4 regions of the Paenibacillus sp. FSL R7-0163 genome follow, and region 3 is predicted to be linked to each of the others. Evidence: riboswitches for the same ligand, from Rfam matches in the RefSeq annotation. Region 3 holds a riboswitch; each other region holds the start of a gene.
The links. Region 3 has a riboswitch for cyclic di-AMP ahead of NST45_RS26920 (3D domain-containing protein). Riboswitches for the same ligand answer to the same signal wherever they lie in the genome.
Positions count from the first base shown of each region.

Region 1: another riboswitch for cyclic di-AMP. It lies ahead of NST45_RS16250 (KamA family radical SAM protein); the one in region 3 lies ahead of NST45_RS26920 (3D domain-containing protein).
Region 2: another riboswitch for cyclic di-AMP. It lies ahead of NST45_RS01455 (alpha/beta hydrolase); the one in region 3 lies ahead of NST45_RS26920 (3D domain-containing protein).
Region 4: another riboswitch for cyclic di-AMP. It lies ahead of NST45_RS10920 (APC family permease); the one in region 3 lies ahead of NST45_RS26920 (3D domain-containing protein).

Region 1 covers NZ_CP150224.1:3,631,026-3,635,241, forward strand. The annotation lists gene NST45_RS16245 (AraC family transcriptional regulator) at 1-1,385, shown strand, start outside; cyclic di-AMP (ydaO/yuaA leader) riboswitch at 1,434-1,575, shown strand; gene NST45_RS16250 (KamA family radical SAM protein) at 1,716-2,882, shown strand; gene NST45_RS16255 (YafY family protein) at 3,025-3,936, shown strand; gene NST45_RS16260 (DinB family protein) at 4,020-4,216, shown strand, end outside.
Region 2 covers NZ_CP150224.1:331,759-335,974, reverse strand. The annotation lists gene NST45_RS01460 (exosporium glycoprotein BclB-related protein) at 1-434, shown strand, start outside; gene NST45_RS01455 (alpha/beta hydrolase) at 1,764-2,573, opposite strand; cyclic di-AMP (ydaO/yuaA leader) riboswitch at 2,679-2,865, opposite strand; gene NST45_RS01450 (hypothetical protein) at 3,185-3,358, opposite strand; gene NST45_RS01445 (Nif3-like dinuclear metal center hexameric protein) at 3,443-4,201, opposite strand.
Region 3 covers NZ_CP150224.1:6,125,519-6,129,734, reverse strand. The annotation lists gene NST45_RS26925 (TatD family hydrolase) at 1-730, shown strand, start outside; cyclic di-AMP (ydaO/yuaA leader) riboswitch at 929-1,158, shown strand; gene NST45_RS26920 (3D domain-containing protein) at 1,444-2,610, shown strand; gene rnmV (ribonuclease M5) at 2,787-3,338, shown strand; gene rsmA (16S rRNA (adenine(1518)-N(6)/adenine(1519)-N(6))-dimethyltransferase RsmA) at 3,335-4,216, shown strand, end outside.
Region 4 covers NZ_CP150224.1:2,456,018-2,460,233, forward strand. The annotation lists gene NST45_RS10910 (DsbA family protein) at 48-800, shown strand; gene NST45_RS10915 (disulfide oxidoreductase) at 797-1,261, shown strand; cyclic di-AMP (ydaO/yuaA leader) riboswitch at 1,456-1,615, shown strand; gene NST45_RS10920 (APC family permease) at 1,740-3,557, shown strand; gene NST45_RS10925 (iron-hydroxamate ABC transporter substrate-binding protein) at 3,761-4,216, shown strand, end outside.

The sequences.
Region 1 (4,216 bases), 2.5 Mb from region 3:
ATACAACCAAGCATCCTAAACGATATTCTGGAGAGCTGCTTTCCGGCAGACGGGAGTTAATTGTGCACCCGTTCACCAAGGTAATCCGACTAGTCGAAGAGCTGCTCATGAACAGGAATAATACCGATGATGTACAACAATTCAAGCGACAATTAAAATTCCAAGAATTGCTGCTGCTACTTTTTGAGCATAATTACCCTTCCAAACACCTGCCAAGTCCTACGGAATCCGTAGAAAAGACCATAACATTCATTCAGGAGCATTATACAGAGAGTATCACCGTGAAGCAGTTGGCTGAACGGGCGGGGATATCGATCTGGCAGTATACACCGATCTTTCAACAGCTTACGGGTAAAAAGCCGCTTGAATACCTGACGGATCTGCGTATTAATCATTCCAAACGATTCCTGCAGGAATCGACTGAACCACTGCGGGAAATCGCCAGACTGGTCGGCTTCTCGGATGAATACTATTTCAGCCGCCGCTTTCGGCAAAAAACAGGAGTTACACCCGGACAATATGCACATCAGCAAGGTCGTAAGCTTACCGTCAAGGATTGGACGGGTCATGAGGTGGAAATTCCTGAACGAGCGAAACGTATTGTCTATCATGGCGAGACACTTGGCGACCTTCTCGCGTTAGGTGTAAAGCCTATCGGTGGAGATGAAGCATTCGCCCGGAACAGCGTCTATAAACATCGACTTAAGAAGCTCGCCAACGTCGGGTTTCCACTGGACCCGCAGTTGACCGCTTCCCTAAACCCAGATTTGATCATTTTGGCAAATAGTGATGAAAGAGCCTACAGAGCAGTTTCTGGTATCGCTCCGACACTCACCTTTGATTCATTTGCGCCTCTCGACAACCGAATGCGGACATTAGGCAGTTGGCTAGGTAAACAGCGCGAAGCGGAAGCATGGCTGGAGTCATTCACAATCAAAAACGCAGCCATGTGGCAGCAGCTTTACTCGACAACTCTCCAAGTTGGAGAAACCGCCTCTGCTTTGGTCTATGATCATGGAGATCATCTATATGCTATGGGAATGTCCGGATTCTCCACTGCGCTTTATGCCCCATGTGGTTTACAACCGACCGAAGAGATTCAGGCCATATTGGACGAAGAGTTAGGGTTCGCCGAAGTGGATCCAACACGACTGCCTGCCTACGCCGGAGATCATATCTTCATGTTCATTCCGGAACGCAAAGACTCGCGAGCTGCAATGGAACGACTACTAGACAGTTCACTTTGGAACAGTCTCCCGGCAGTACGTCAGGGACATGTTTATCTGCTCGACGGAAGCAAATGGAACTCCAGTGATGCGTTAACCCGGGAGAAGCTGCTAACGTTGTTGCCTAAACTACTCGGCGGAAGTAGCGCTAGCAATTGAAGGTGAATCTAGGATTCTCTTTTGACTTTTCAAAACTTCATAGGGTATACTTTATCTACGCTTAATTTCCAACTTTTACAGTTGAAAAGCGGGGGAACCAGTTAATTGGGGCGAATCATTGAGCATTAGAATGTAGGGTACCATCTTACCCGAGTCCGTCAGCTAACCTCGTCAGCAGTGGATGGGTCTGCTTTTCATGTTATTTACATAACCAGAGACCCTTGCTAAGGGTCTCTTTTTGTGCTTTTTTTGGACCCTGCTGGCAGTAGATTGGCCTTTGACACTAAGGCTCCCTCATTTCTCACACTACGAGACAAAGGAGAGATGTACGTGCAAAAGGTAAAGTACTTCACGGATATTAACAAAATAGCTATGTTGTCTGAGCTGGAAAAAGAGAATCTGAAAGAAATTACAGAAAAATTTGTTTTTCGTGTAAATGACTACTATCTGTCTTTGATTAACTGGGATGATCCAGAAGATCCCATCCGTAAGCTGGTTATTCCTAACGAAGGTGAACTGCTGGAGTATGGGCGCTGGGACGCCTCCGATGAGGACACGAATTATGTGGTACCTGGTTGTCAGCACAAGTATAGAACCACTGCACTACTGATTGTATCCGAGGTCTGCGGGGCTTATTGCCGCTACTGTTTCCGTAAGCGTCTGTTTCGAAATGACGTGAAAGAGGCGATGGCTGATGTCTCTCCGGGCTTGGAGTATATCGCAAAGAATCCGGAGATTAACAACGTACTTCTTACGGGCGGGGACAGTTTAATTCTCTCCACACCGAAGCTAAGATCCATTATTGAAAATCTAAGAAGCATTGAGCATGTTAAAATCATTAGACTAGGTTCGAAGATACCCGTATTTAATCCGATGCGGATCTCTGAAGACGAAGAGCTGCTGGAGCTGATTCGTACTTACTCTACCGAAGACAAACGAATCTATGTTATGGCGCACATCAATCATCCTCGTGAAATCACACCTGAAGCCAAAAAAGCATTTAAAGCTCTCCACAACGCAGGGGCAATTGTCGTAAATCAGACTCCCATCCTCAAAGGCATCAACGATGATCCCATTATTTTAGGGGAACTACTGGACCGACTTTCATGGGCTGGCGTTACACCCTACTACTTCTTTGTGAACCGGCCCGTTGCCGGAAACCGGGATTTCGTATTACCGCTCGAGCAAGTCTATCAAATTGTAGAAGAAGCCAAAGCTAGAACCTCAGGACTTGGCAAAAGAGTACGCTTATCCATGAGCCACACCTCAGGAAAAATAGAAATTCTCGCCATTGATAACGGGAAAGCCTATCTCAAATACCATCAATCCAGAGATCAGGAATACGGAAAATTCATGATTCTAGATTGTCCAAAGGACGCCGAATGGTTCGATGACCTGCCTGGGAATGAGCAATATTGGACCCCACCTGTGAAAAAAAACGATGCTATTATTTCTGTTAATCATTTATCAGAGCCTGCGGATTTAATCTGTAAATAAATTAATCGGCTCTGTCAGACTCTGTCATAGGATATTTCTTCATCACCAACAACAAAACTCCTCCCTCCCAAAATTAGCCCGAAAAAATCTATGATATAATCACGCTGTAACACGAAATGAACTAATGGGTGGGAATGCACACATGAAATTGGAACGATTGATTTCTATGATCTACAAGCTATTGAACCACGAAGTTTTATCTGCCTCCAAGCTGGCTGAAGAGTTTCAGGTTTCCCAGCGAACAATCTATAGGGATATCGATGTGATTTGTGCCGCTGGCATCCCGGTCGTAACGTATCAGGGTACTAAAGGTGGATATGGCATTATGGACGGATATAAAATGGATAAAAGCCTGCTCCGTTCGTATGATGTCACTTCTCTGATTACTGTACTTAACAGTCTCTCTTCCGTGTTTGAAGATGAGCATACGCAAGGAACCATTGAACGGCTGCAAACGATAGGAACGGAGCCACAGACTTCTAGTCTCGCGGTGGATCTTGAAACCCGGCGTACGGATCCTGACGCACTTCCTCTTTTACGTGCGGCTATAGCGGAACGAAATGTTGTCCGTTTTGATTACATCAGTGTAAAAAATGAACGTACAACCCGTGAAATGGAACCAGTAAAGCTTCATTTTAAATATAGCAACTGGTACATCTATGGTTATTGCCGGGCTCGGCAGGACTATCGAGAGTTCCGACTTTCCCGGATGCTGAATTTGTTCCTGACGCAGGATACCTTTCATTCGCAACATGAGGTACCCAAAGAGGCTGGCTGTTCAAACAGGGCAGATCAGGTGGAGGAAATAGTGATCCGGGTAGGCCCTGAGGCTTTGGCAGAAGCTTTGGATCAGTTTCATCAAGTCGACAAGGAATTTCATTCCGATAAAAGCATGACGATGCGAATTCCTGTGTATAAGCCATTGGAAGCACGTTGGCTTTGGTCCATTCTGCTGAGTTTTGGCAGCGGCGCCGAAGTCCTCGAACCCCCTGCATTGCGAGGTATTTTAAAAGAGCAGCTTCAAAACACACTCAAACTTTATGAAGAAGTATGACAGTCTGATGTCATACTTCTTCTTTTATATTAACTACAGTAACAAAAAACAAATCCATGACCATTCAAAAGGAGAATGTACGAATGACAAATTATCCAGTAGAAATGTTTAAATACCACACATGGGCAAACCAAACTATCCTGGGGAGAATCAAGGAACTCCCGCCTTCTGTGCTAAGTCAAGAAGTGAACAGCCCATTTCCCACCATCGCTCATGCCCTTAGCCATATCTATGCGGTTGATACGATGTGGTATCTTGTATTAACAGGCACTGCCATGCC
Region 2 (4,216 bases), 1.1 Mb from region 3:
TAGGCTTCGGAAGTTCAGCCACAGGCATTTCTCTTGTTGGCGGTAATGTTGATTTAACAGGTACTCTCCTTGGACCGCTTATCAACTTTGCATTCTCGACTCCTCGTGCAGGAGTGATAACATCCCTTGCTGCTTATTTCAGTAATACCATAGCTTTATCGCTGCTTGGTACTACAATAAATGTAACAGCACAGTTGTACCAATCGGCCACACCAAATAACACATTTACTGCTATTCCAGGGGCATTAGTAGCGCTCCCACCTATCACAGGTACTATTAATCTAGGAACTTTTGTCAATGGAATTACAAATGATATCAATTTTGCTGTAACACCACAGACACGTCTGCTTATGGTATTCTCAGCCACTGCTACAGGCCTCACCCTTGTAAATACAGTCACTGGTTATGCAAGTGCTGGCTTTACGATTGTATAATCATTAAAACAAATTCAAAAAAAGGCATCTGCCATTCCTTCTAAGGAGTGATAGATGCTTTTTTGGTAATATACGGTACACTTACTTGATCTTTCGGACTCAACTGCCGCTATTCGTTAATTTATCCCTGTTTAGAGAGATCATCGGACCTGAGAGGCGGTATTGGGCAGAAATGGTGCTCAATAGCGTCTATTTTGTACAAATAACGCCTATGGGGTCCAATAGCAACTCAAAAATAGGAAACTGTTGCAAATAAGAGCGCTTGAGTCCGATAGTCTGCAATGTCACTCCCCGCTCTTCTTCTCTCCTACTCATGTCCGGAGGCTGAATCCCTATTACCGAAACCTTCCTTTCCTTTGGTCTCGATCAGGAGCTGCAGATACGCTGCTTACTACACCTCCTTCTATACACTTACCATCACTACTTAGAATCTACTGTTTCTTTCCCACGTCGGATGAGCTGCTTACTATGCCTCCCTCTATACACTTACCTTCACTTAGGTCTACCGTACTCTCCCACGTCGGATGCGCTGCTTAGGTCTACCATTCTCTCCCACGTCGGATGAGCTGCTTACTACGCCCTCCTCTATACAATTACCTTCACTACTTAGGGTCTAACGTACTCTCCCACGTCTGATGCGCTGCTTACTACGCCCCTTCCATACACTTACCTTCACTACTTAGGGTCTACTGTTCTTTCCCATGTCGGGTGAGACGCTTACTACGCCCCTTCTATACTCTTACCTTCACTACTTAGAGACTACTGTTCTTTCCCACATCGGGTGAACTATATTTGATGCTGTGGTAGGGTAGGGACATTAAGTGGCGTTCTAGGTACAATATGCTTGTAAATGTTCAACATCCACCGGTTAGTAAAATACCAAAGGCTGGCTCATTCGTAGATTTCACTACTGATGAGCCAGCCTTTAGTTAGATATCCATTATATTAGGGAAATCCTCCCTAATATTCATCGATAATCGCTTTAAAATAAGGTTTTTAGGGAATTTATCCCTAAAAATTCATGCAAATACCCATTTATGGCTAAAACATCCTATTATTAGGGAGGTTTTCCCTAATCCACGTTCTAGGAGCCATAATCCCCTTCATTTTAGGGAAGTTTTCCCTAATCCACGTTCTAGGAGCCATGCTCTCTATCACTTTAGGTAGAATTTCCCTAATTCACGTGCTAGAAGCCATAATCACCTTCACTTTAGGGAGAATTTCCCTAAAGTTCTACCCAGAAAGACGTCCCATAGCCAGCTCATGCTCCCTGGCTATGGGACGCCCTTTTCCACTTAAACGCTTCGCTTGTAAAGGTCTCCCTATAGATCAGCTAATCTGCTGACTGCCCTGCTGCTTCTCCAAGAAACGTTGAAGAATCGCATTGAATTGCTCCGGCTGGCACAGATTACTTGGATCTAATGCGTTCGGAATAATCGCCAACTGCGCATGTGGCAGCTGGGACACCATTTCCTTCATACAATTCACTCCAAATTCATTAAAGTCCCCTACAATACATAAAGCAGGACGTTTAAAAGCCTTTAAGCATCTGGTGTAATCAACATGGCTTGTAGCCAGTCTTTGCCGATATAGCTCCCGGGGACGTTTGTCCAGCAACCCTCTTCTAATCTCATTGTAGGCCAGACTCCAGCGCTCTCGGTACATCATCCGAATCGAAGGCAACACCAGCTCGCTTGGGAGATAATACATTAGCAAACTGCAATATGCTGCCATAGTTTGTATTTTCCCTACAATTGTTGATCCGTGAGTCCTACAGAAGCTGTCTGCGACCACAATTGCTTTTACACGCTCAGGATATTGTTTGGCAATATGCTGAACGACTAAGCCACCATAGGCGATTCCTACAAAAACTGCTTCACGAATACCTAGGTCATTCAACAGCATAATCAGATCCAGACATTGCGTCTCAATAATCTCATGTGGGGCCTCCAGCAGTTTACCAGACTTACCATTCCCCCGTAAATCGCACAAAATCACTTTATATTTATCGGAAAAATACTCCAGCTGTGGTTTGAACATACTGTGTGTTAATCCATGTCCATGGATAAACACAACCGGAGTGCCAGTTCCATTGATTTCATAATAGAGCGAAGTTCCGTTCAGTTTAGCGATAGGCAAAGGTAACACCTCTTTCATAATAAATTCTACGACTATATCTGCTTAAAAACGCAGCAAAAAACCACAGAGGGATTCTCTGTGGCTATTCATCACTAAACACGCCATTCATCCTCTCTCCATACGCTTACGAGGTTAGCTGTCGGATTCGGGCAGTGAGAGTTGCCCTACCTGCAGGGATGCATGTTATGCACCCGGAACAGGATTCACCCCATAACCAGTGCCGACTCTCACATCGGCTGCCAGTTGTTGGTTCCCCCGCTTTCCAGAAACGGAAATTAAGCGGATTGCTTATGTAATTGTAAATTTAAGATAATTGTCAGTTCTGAGATGAATCATACTCTTGTAAGGTTTGCTTGTAAAGGAGGGCTCTGGTCAAAATAATGTTGAAAGCAATGCTTTTCATTTCATATTGAGCATACTCTTCATTTTCTCTTTCTTTTGCTCTTGTTTACTCGTTTTATTTAAGAAAATGGCTCTGAACCAAGCCAAACGGAGGTTAAAACACCAGTACTTTCTATATAAAGGCCATCCTTTTCACTGGAGATATGAAAAAAGCTAAGCAGAATCAGAGATATTCCCTGTCCACTTAGCTCCCTTTTACAATACTATGGCTACAAAAGATCGGCGTTTTTCAATGCATGCTCCCAGCTTGGAAAAAAGAACAGCGCACTTCTCATAAGCTCTGGGTCGCTTTGCTTTACTTGTTTTTTACTGATCGAGCTTCCGTCGCTTTGCAGCTTTTTGATCCGACTTAATACTTCATCAGCCTCCAAAGGAATTTCCATTGAAACACTCCTTTCTCAGTGACCTGTTTCCCTTCATTTTCTCCATAATATGTTTATTTATTCCGTACTCTTAATTTCCCCAGATTAAACCATCTGATAGATGGGTTGTTCAGCAATGAACCGGGTAGGAAGCATGGGATATTTGTCTGCTAAGATTTCAGCTAAATATTTCATTCCCGGCGCTTCACTCTCCGCATGACCTAACATGATGAGCGCTTTAGATCTGCCTTGGTGCCCTGCATCCCGCACATATTCCGGAGTCTCCCACTCTGGTCCCTCACCAGCAATAATTAAATCAAGATTGTGATCATTAAAAAGCGGAATAGCCATCGTCCCGCCTCCTCTGTAACCTACTAATATCCCTACGCGTTTGCAGGAAAGAGACAGGTCACCGGCAGCGCGTACATAAGAGATCCCTAGCTTACTTTTAATATATTGAGCAGCTTCCAGTACAGTCATAGCAGGAATAGTGAGAATCGTAGCAGCTGCTTGCTGCTCTTCCACGTATGCGGACCAATCTAGTTCTCGCAGTAAACCCACCATAATTCCATCCGGCTTTTGCCGATGCCAATAATCATGATAACGAAAAATAGCAATTTGGGAATGTTCGATCAGACTTTTTTTCGCATGATAAACCGGATCACCTTCTAACCACTCGCTCGCCGCATGATGGCTATAAAATACACCTTCATGCGTGATCAGCAAATTGGCTCCTAACGCTATTGCTTGCTCCACAACATTTTGTGTGGCAGAGAAGGCCGTAATAATCCCTGTGACTTCAGTTTCCGGTTCCCCTGGGTTCAGAATATCCACAGTCCCTTCTACCTGTTCCACAGTTCCCATTAAATCTTCCAAAAT
Region 3 (4,216 bases):
ATTCGACGAGGATCGCGAGGAAGTTATTGCTCGTGCAGTAGAGGCCGGAGTTAGCAAGATGATCAATATTGGATTTAATCGGGAAACGATCCCTTCAACGATGAAGCTGGCTGAATCTTATGATTATATTTATGCAGCGGTGGGCTGGCATCCACAGGATGCGATTGATATGAAAGAGGGGGACCTCGATTGGATCGCCTCTCTTTGCAGCCATGAAAAAGTGGTGGCCATCGGAGAGATTGGATTGGATTATTATTGGGATACCTCTCCCAAGGATGTGCAGCAGGAGGTCTTCCGCAAACAAATCGGACTAGCCCGTGAACTAAAAATGCCAATCTGTATACATGACCGTGATGCTCATGAAGATGTTGTACGGATTTTACGGGAGGAAAAAGCAAATGAAATTGGTGGCGTGATGCATTCGTTCTCAGGCAGCTGGGAAACAGCAAAAATGTGTCTAGACCTTGGATTTCATTTGTCATTTGGAGGACCGATAACGTTCAAAAATGCCAGAGTGCCTAAAGAGGTGCTTGCACAGACGCCATTGGACCGATTATTGATCGAAACAGACGCTCCATATTTGACTCCACACCCCTTCCGTGGCAAGCGAAATGAGAGTGCTCATGTGAAGTTAGTAGCAGAGGCTGCGGCTGAAATTAAAGGGTTAACATGGGAAGAATTGGCTAAAATTACGTATGCGAACGCACTGGAACGATTTGGGATTGTCTGAAAACAGGAGTAAAACGGGTGAAAAATAGAGAATAGCCGATATATTAAACTTTTTTAATATAAAAACGGCTGATTATTACAATATTTTAACCATATATTTGCTTAAACGTGGTTGAATCGTCCTTTACAACATGCATCAAAACAGGATATCATCTTTTCAGTGATGTGAGCTGTTGTTATTGTGACAGCCATTGATTCATGGATCGTCTCGCTGAGTCTCCGTATGGAGAACGGGGGAACCAATATTGAACTGCCGCATGCCTGTATCTTGAATACGACTAGGAATTGCCGCAGAACAATATTTGATTTCTTCACGTGGTCTTTGGGGTGAATTTAAGGGCAACCGCCGTGAGCGGGTGACCTGAAATAGGGCGTCTCTCTTTCGTCCGAACCCGACAGCTAACCCCGTAAGCGCAAGTAAGAGAGGCAACCTCGTGCACAAACATTCCCGCGTATTCTGACATCGGAGAAGCCACGAAAGAGTCCTCAAGAGAACTCTTTTTAGGCTTCTTTATTTTTGAATAAACTGAATGTTGCCCGCATACTGTTATATAACAGGTGTGGGAGTAGCTGTGCCGAGCAGGCGATCCATGAGCAGGAGACGCTAAGTTAATACGTGCGTATCCTGTGACAATCTCAAATAGTTTCGTCAAAGAAATTCAGTCCTCATGATATACAAATTGACGACGAGGCTATGTAAGGAGGATGGAGAGAATGGGCTTATTCCAACCAGAGGTATCCCATGATTCGCAGTCATCCAGCAGGTCTTTCGCATTACGGTGGGAGCAAGTAAATACTCGCGTACTTTTACTTGCAGGTGTGATTTCAATCGCAATCGCGCTGTTAATTCTGCTGTACGTACACGGTCAAAGTAACAAACAATTTGTTTTAGTAATAGACGGGCAAACACAGACACTTGAAACGCGAGAAGCACTTCTTGGTGATGTGTTGGAGAAAGAGCAAATTTCGCTGCAGCCGCATGATGAATTATCTTTAGGTCTGAGTGATGAAATAAAAGACGGTGACCGTGTCGTTATCAATCGTGCGCAGAAATTTAGCCTTACTGCGGACGGAGCAACAAAAACGTTATATACGACCGAAGACACTATCGGTCAGGCGATTGACAAACTGGGTATCAACCTAGAAGGCTATGATAAGATTTTTCCTTCGTTAGACACCACCATCTCTGCTGACATGGAGATTAAGATCGTTCGTATCAACAAGCAAACGGTACAGCGAACAACTAACTTACCTTTCCGTGTTATTAAGACAGCAGATCCCTCCCTTACTGTGGGAACAGTTAGAGTGGCACAGGCAGGCAAACCAGGCGTCATGGTTCAGCATATTGAAAAGATCTATCAAGACGGAGAACTGGCCTCTATGCGCATGATCGGCAAGGAAGTACAAACGGTAACAAAAGATAAGATCATTGCCGTTGGTACTAAAGCACTTCCTAAGCCTACTGTAGTTGCTAAAGCTACAACAACTTCCAAATCAAGCACTACCTCCAAAACGACTAAAGTTAGCGCTAAGACTAAGAACGTCACAAGCAAGGCTGGCGTAGACTTTGAGTACAAGAAGATGATTAAGAACGTCTCCATGACAGCTTATTCGTCAGAAGAGCCAGGAATAGGTACTAAAACTGCCTCCGGAACACGCGTAACGGAAGGTCGTACAATTGCAGTAGATCCGAATGTAATTCCTATTGGCTGGTGGGTTTATATCGATGGGCTTGGATTCCGCCGTGCAGAGGATACGGGCGGTGCCATTAAAGGCAATAAAGTGGATGTCTATTATGATTCCCTGAGCCATGCTCGTAATTTCGGCCGTAAATCACGTACCGTATATGTGATTGGACCTGTGAAACCAGAGCTTAACTAGAACTGAAGCTTTTGCAAAAAATCCTTTGATAAGCTATAGTGATGATAACCGTTAAGGAACGCTGGATGATCATTTCGTTGATCGCAGAGCAACCGCTCATCACTTATACATTCTTTAACCAAAAGAAGAGGAGCGAATCCTCTTCTTTTTGCTTTTTTTGGAAGGAGTCAAGAAATATGATTAAGGAATTAATCGTCGTTGAAGGCAAAAGCGATACCGTAGCCATTAAGCGTGCTGTGGAAGCAGATACGATTGAGACAGGCGGCTCTGCTGTAAACCGGACTGTAATTGCGAAGATTGCGCTAGCTATGGAACGCAGAGGGGTTATTATTCTTACGGACCCGGACCATGCTGGGGAGCGAATTCGTAAAATCGTTTCAGCGAAGGTGCCGGGCTGCAAGCATGCTTTTATTCCGGAGAAGGACGCAACTCGAAAAGGGGATATCGGTGTAGAGAATGCATCGCCAGAGGCGATTCGTCATGCGCTGCGTAACGTACATACCTCTTTTGAAGGAGCACCTGCTTTGATTGGTATTGATGACCTTATGGCCGCTGGAATGCTTGTACACCCTCGGGCTGCTGAAAGACGTATGGCGCTTGGTAATTTGCTTGGAATCGGATATTGTAACGGCAAACAGCTGTACAAGCGGCTGGCGATGTTTGGGATTACGCGGGAGGAATTTGCCGGGGCTCTCGCCCAAATTGATCAGGGAGGCATTACTTCATGAGTGGTAGAGAGGAAATTTCGACTCCAAAACGGACCAAAGAGATTATTCAACGTTATGGATTCAAGTTCAAGAAAAGCCTGGGACAGAATTTTTTGATTGATCAAAATATTTTGGACAAGATTGTAGACGCTGCTGGACTAGATAGCGATTCTGGGGCGCTGGAGATCGGGCCGGGAATTGGAGCGCTGACGGAGCGTCTGGCACTAACAGCCGGTGCTGTAACTGCCGTAGAGATAGACCGTAGACTGATTCCAATATTAAAAGACGTACTTTCCCCTTATCCCCATGTTAAGGTTCGTAACGATGATGTCCTCAATGTGAACTTGCAGGAAATGTTCAAGGAAGATTTCACCACTGTGAACAAGGTCAGTGTGGTTGCTAACCTGCCTTATTATGTGACTACTCCGATTCTGATGAAGCTGCTTGAAGAGAAGCTTCCCCTTGATAACATCGTTGTAATGATTCAGAAGGAGGTTGCGGAGCGTATGGCTGCATCTCCAGGTGGAAAGGAATACGGAAGTCTTAGCATTGCCGTGCAGTACTACAGCGAGCCTGAGCTCGTCTGTATCGTGCCGCGTACGGTATTCATCCCTCAACCTAATGTGGAGTCTGCTGTTATCCGTCTGAAGGTTAGAGAGCATCCTCCGGTAAAGGTGGAGAGTGAGAAGCATTTCTTTGAAGTGGTTCACGCTTCTTTCACACAGCGCCGCAAGACGATTGCTAACAATCTGAAGGCTCGTTACTTCCCTGAACAAGGACGTGAGCAGCTGGAGGCTTTACTCGCAGAAGCGGGTATTGAACCGACCCGTCGCGGAGAAACACTCAGTCTTGAAGAATACGCCCGCTTAAGCGGTGTTTTGCTAGCCGCTGGAATTGAA
Region 4 (4,216 bases), 3.2 Mb from region 3:
TATGATAAAAACTACATTAGTCCCTAGAGGACAGAAAGGAATTCTCCTTGAGTAAACCTAAAAAAAGTCCAAATGTTCCCCAGTTGAGCAAACAAGAGAAACGACGGGTAGAACAGGAGCAACAGAAGCAGAAAACGAGAATTTTAGTTATTAGTTCAATAGCTGTAGTAGTTATCATTTTTGTTGGATTGTTTATGTTAGCTTCGAAAGATGCAGCAAAGAATGTCTCTACAGGAGAACCGGTAGAATTCAATTACAGTGAGCTACCTAGGATTGGTAATGAGGATGCACCTGTTAAGCTTGTTGAATTTGGCGATTTCAAATGTCCAGCTTGTTCCCAGTTTGCTGGCTCCATGAAACCGAAAATTGTTCAAGATTTTGTCAACGAGGGAAAAGCAGCTCTTTACTTTGTAAATATGGCTTTCGTTGGTCCTGACTCTGAGACAGCTTCACTAGCTGCATTGTCTGTATACCATCAGAATAAGGATGAATTCTGGAAGTTCTATGATGCTGTATATGCGCAGCAAGGGGATGAGAGCGACGAATGGGCCACTGAGGATTTCTTGATAAGCCTTGCTGAAAAAGAGAAATTAGCGATCGATTACGATCTGTTGCGTAAAGACATCCAAGAGAAAACTTATGCAGATGAGCTGAAGAAAGACATTCAGTTGGCAACTGACGCAGGCGTGACAACTACGCCTTCGCTCTACATTAATGGGGTGAAAACGGCTGAACCTTTCGATATTGAAGCGATTACATCTGAAATTAACACCGCCGCAAAAGCAGTGGAGGCAAAGTGACAAAATTCCTATCTTTTTGCAAGCGTAACTGCCTCTATCTGGCCTGGTTTGTCTCTTTGGTTGCTGTAGCTGGTAGCTTGTATTTAAGTGAAGTCTTGAAATATGAACCTTGTAAGCTTTGCTGGTTTCAGCGGATTTTTATGTATCCGCAGTTATTTTTGTTGGGAATTGCCACTTTCCGTGGAGATAAGCGCATCATTCCTTATGTGCTTCCATTAAGTTTGATTGGTGGCAGTATCTCAATCTATCATTATGCGGAACAGAAGATTCCAGCGTTAAGTAAAGTTCTACCTTGTACAATTGGTGTTCCTTGTAATAAAGATTACTTGAACTACTTCGGATTTATTACGATTCCTTTGTTAGCTTTAATCGCTTTTGCTCTAATTAGTCTCCTTCTTTGGTATGGACGTAAGGAAGAAGAAATGATTGAAGTAGATGCAGAGGAGAGCTTAGGATTTTAGTTTTCGCTTTGGAAGTTACAAAAAAGCTGAAAAGGTATTAAAATCACGGGCTAGAGGGATAATTGAAGATAATGAAAGAGAGCATCCAATAAGACGCTATATTTGAGCTTATTGGATGTTTTTTCATTCTTTTTTCATTTTTTTCAACGCTTTACTGTAGGCACTTTGTAGACTAATATTAGACCTTGTGAGAAGTTGAATATGCGCTGAATTTTCTTAGGAAAAACGGGGGAACCAAACTTGGCATTCATGCCAATGGGGTGAATCGGAACCGGGTCGAACAGACCTGTACCGTAGGGCTATAACCACAGCCCGAATCCGCCAGCTAACCTCGTAAGCAAGGTGGGAAAATGACCATGCATAAGCATGCGGATCATTTCCGTATGCTTATTTTTGTGTCTGCATTTATGAAATCCACCGATGAAAACAGCGCACGGAAATTCCGTTTCAGCTCCCAAAGAAAGGAACTGTATCCACCATGGTAAGCAAGGTAAAACGACTATTGATCGGACGTCCGATGAAGTCGAATGAACTCGATCATGAAAAGTTATCCAAGGTTAAAGCACTGGCTGTCCTGTCTTCTGATGCGCTCTCGTCTGTAGCCTACGGAACGGAACAAATACTGATTGTACTGGTGGCTGCCGGGTTTACTGCCATCTGGTATTCCCTGCCAATTGCATTAGCCGTATTGGGCCTGCTGGCCATCCTGATTTTATCCTATCGGCAGACGATTTTTGCTTATCCGCAAGGAGGCGGAGCTTATATCGTAGCCAAGAGCAATCTTGGTATTCCGACAGGGCTGCTCGCTGGGGGTTCATTATTGGTGGATTACATTCTTACCGTAGCGGTTAGTGCCTCGGCAGGGACGGATGCGATCACATCGGCTTTTCCAAGTCTTCATAATCATACTGTTCTCATCGCTGTATCTGTTATCGTTCTATTAACAATCATTAATCTTCGCGGAGTGACTGAATCGGCTTCGTTCATCGCAATTCCAGTGTATTTGTTTGTGGTTTCGATTGTTGTTCTGATTATCTCCGGTATCGTTAAATATGCAATGGGTGGCGCGCATGCGAATGTTCCTGAAATAGGCAGCGCCGTATCTAATGTAAGTTTGTTTCTACTATTAAAAGCGTTTAGCTCTGGTTGTTCAGCCCTAACGGGGGTTGAGGCCGTATCTAATGCGATCCCAAACTTTAAAGCACCGGCTGAGAAGAATGCAGCCAAGACGCTAATGATCATGGGACTTATCCTTGGCTTTATGTTTACCGGAATCACTGTGCTGGCGTATTGGTATGGTATTGTGCCAGATGAAAAGGCTACGGTTGTCTCTCAGATCGCTGAATCGACCTTTGGCCGTGGCGGATTGTACTTTTTCATTCAAGGGATTACAGCAGTGATTTTGTTCTTGGCAGCTAATACAGCATATTCAGCGTTTCCGCTGCTTGCCTTTATGTTTGCAAAAGATAAATATCTGCCACACGCATTTATGGTCCGTGGTGACCGCCTGGGCTTCTCAAACGGCATTATTTTTCTAGGAGTTATGTCTATCATACTTGTGGCTGCATTCCATGGGAATACGGAAGGTTTGATTCCACTTTATGCGGTAGGCGTGTTCATTCCTTTTACCTTATCCCAACTGGGGATGATGGTGCATTGGATCAAAACAAGACCTGCTGGATGGGTGAAAAGATTTGTTGTAAATACCATCGGTATGCTGACTACATTGACGATTACGCTTATATTTATTATTACTAAATTCTCAAGCGTATGGATGGCATTCATTTTCTTACCTGCTGTAATGTTCGTGTTCCACCGTATTCATAAGCACTATTTGAACACTGCGGATCAACTGCGTATATGTCCGGCTACTGATAAACCTATAATTAAAGGAAGTACTGTAGTTGTTCCTGTTGCAGGGGTTACACGTGCTGTATTACATTCCATCAGCTATGCGAAGTCTCTAACAGATAATGTTGTTGCTGTGTATGTAGGCTTTGATGAAGAAGACATTCATAAGATGGAGCAACGGTGGGAGGAATGGAATCCAGGCGTACGCCTGATTGTACTTCGCTCCAGATATCGTAGTATCATTCGTCCGTTAGTGAAGTTTATCGATACGGTTGAGTGGAAGACAGCTGCGACGGATCACATCACGATTCTGATTCCACAGTTTATTACCAAACATTGGTGGCAAGCCGTGCTTCATAATCAGACCAGCTTTTTAATCCGCTCGTATCTAATGAATCAAAAGGACGTTGTAGTAGCGACTGTCCCTTATCATTTAAATAAATAAGTAGAAGATTAAAGATGAGGTTATATCCGGAACGTTCGGAATATAACCTCTTTTGTATTTTATATGAAGGAAATTGTTGCAAATCCACAGAATTTGAAATTTATATGTTGACACAGAGAATGAGAATCAATATCATTTAAAAGTGAAGCAGAGGTAAAGGTCACCTTTGAATATCAAAGCAGTTACATATAGGAGGGTTTTTAATGTTTTGGCTTAACAGAAAAAGATCAGGAAGCATGAAAGTGACAATGAGCGGACTAATAGTGATGACGCTATTACTTTCCGCTTGTGGTAATAATAATGCTGAAAGTTCATCAAATGCAGGAACAGCGCCTACAACAGCTCCTACAGCAGAATCTACAGAGGCACCTGCTGCTCCTAAGACATTAACAGATGCAATGGGCCATGAAGTAACGATTCCGGCTAATCCACAGCGCGTCCTGGGTTCATATTTGGAAGACTCATTGGTAACTCTGGGTGTGACTCCAGTAGCTCAATGGTCAGTTACAAATGGCGTTCAGGATTATCTGGCCACTGAATTGAAGGATGTTCCTACAATTAGTTACGATCTTCCGTTAGAGGCTGTAACCAGCTTTGCTCCGGATCTTATTATCATCCCATCGGAGTCTTCTGTTCAGAACGGGATTTACGATCAGTTG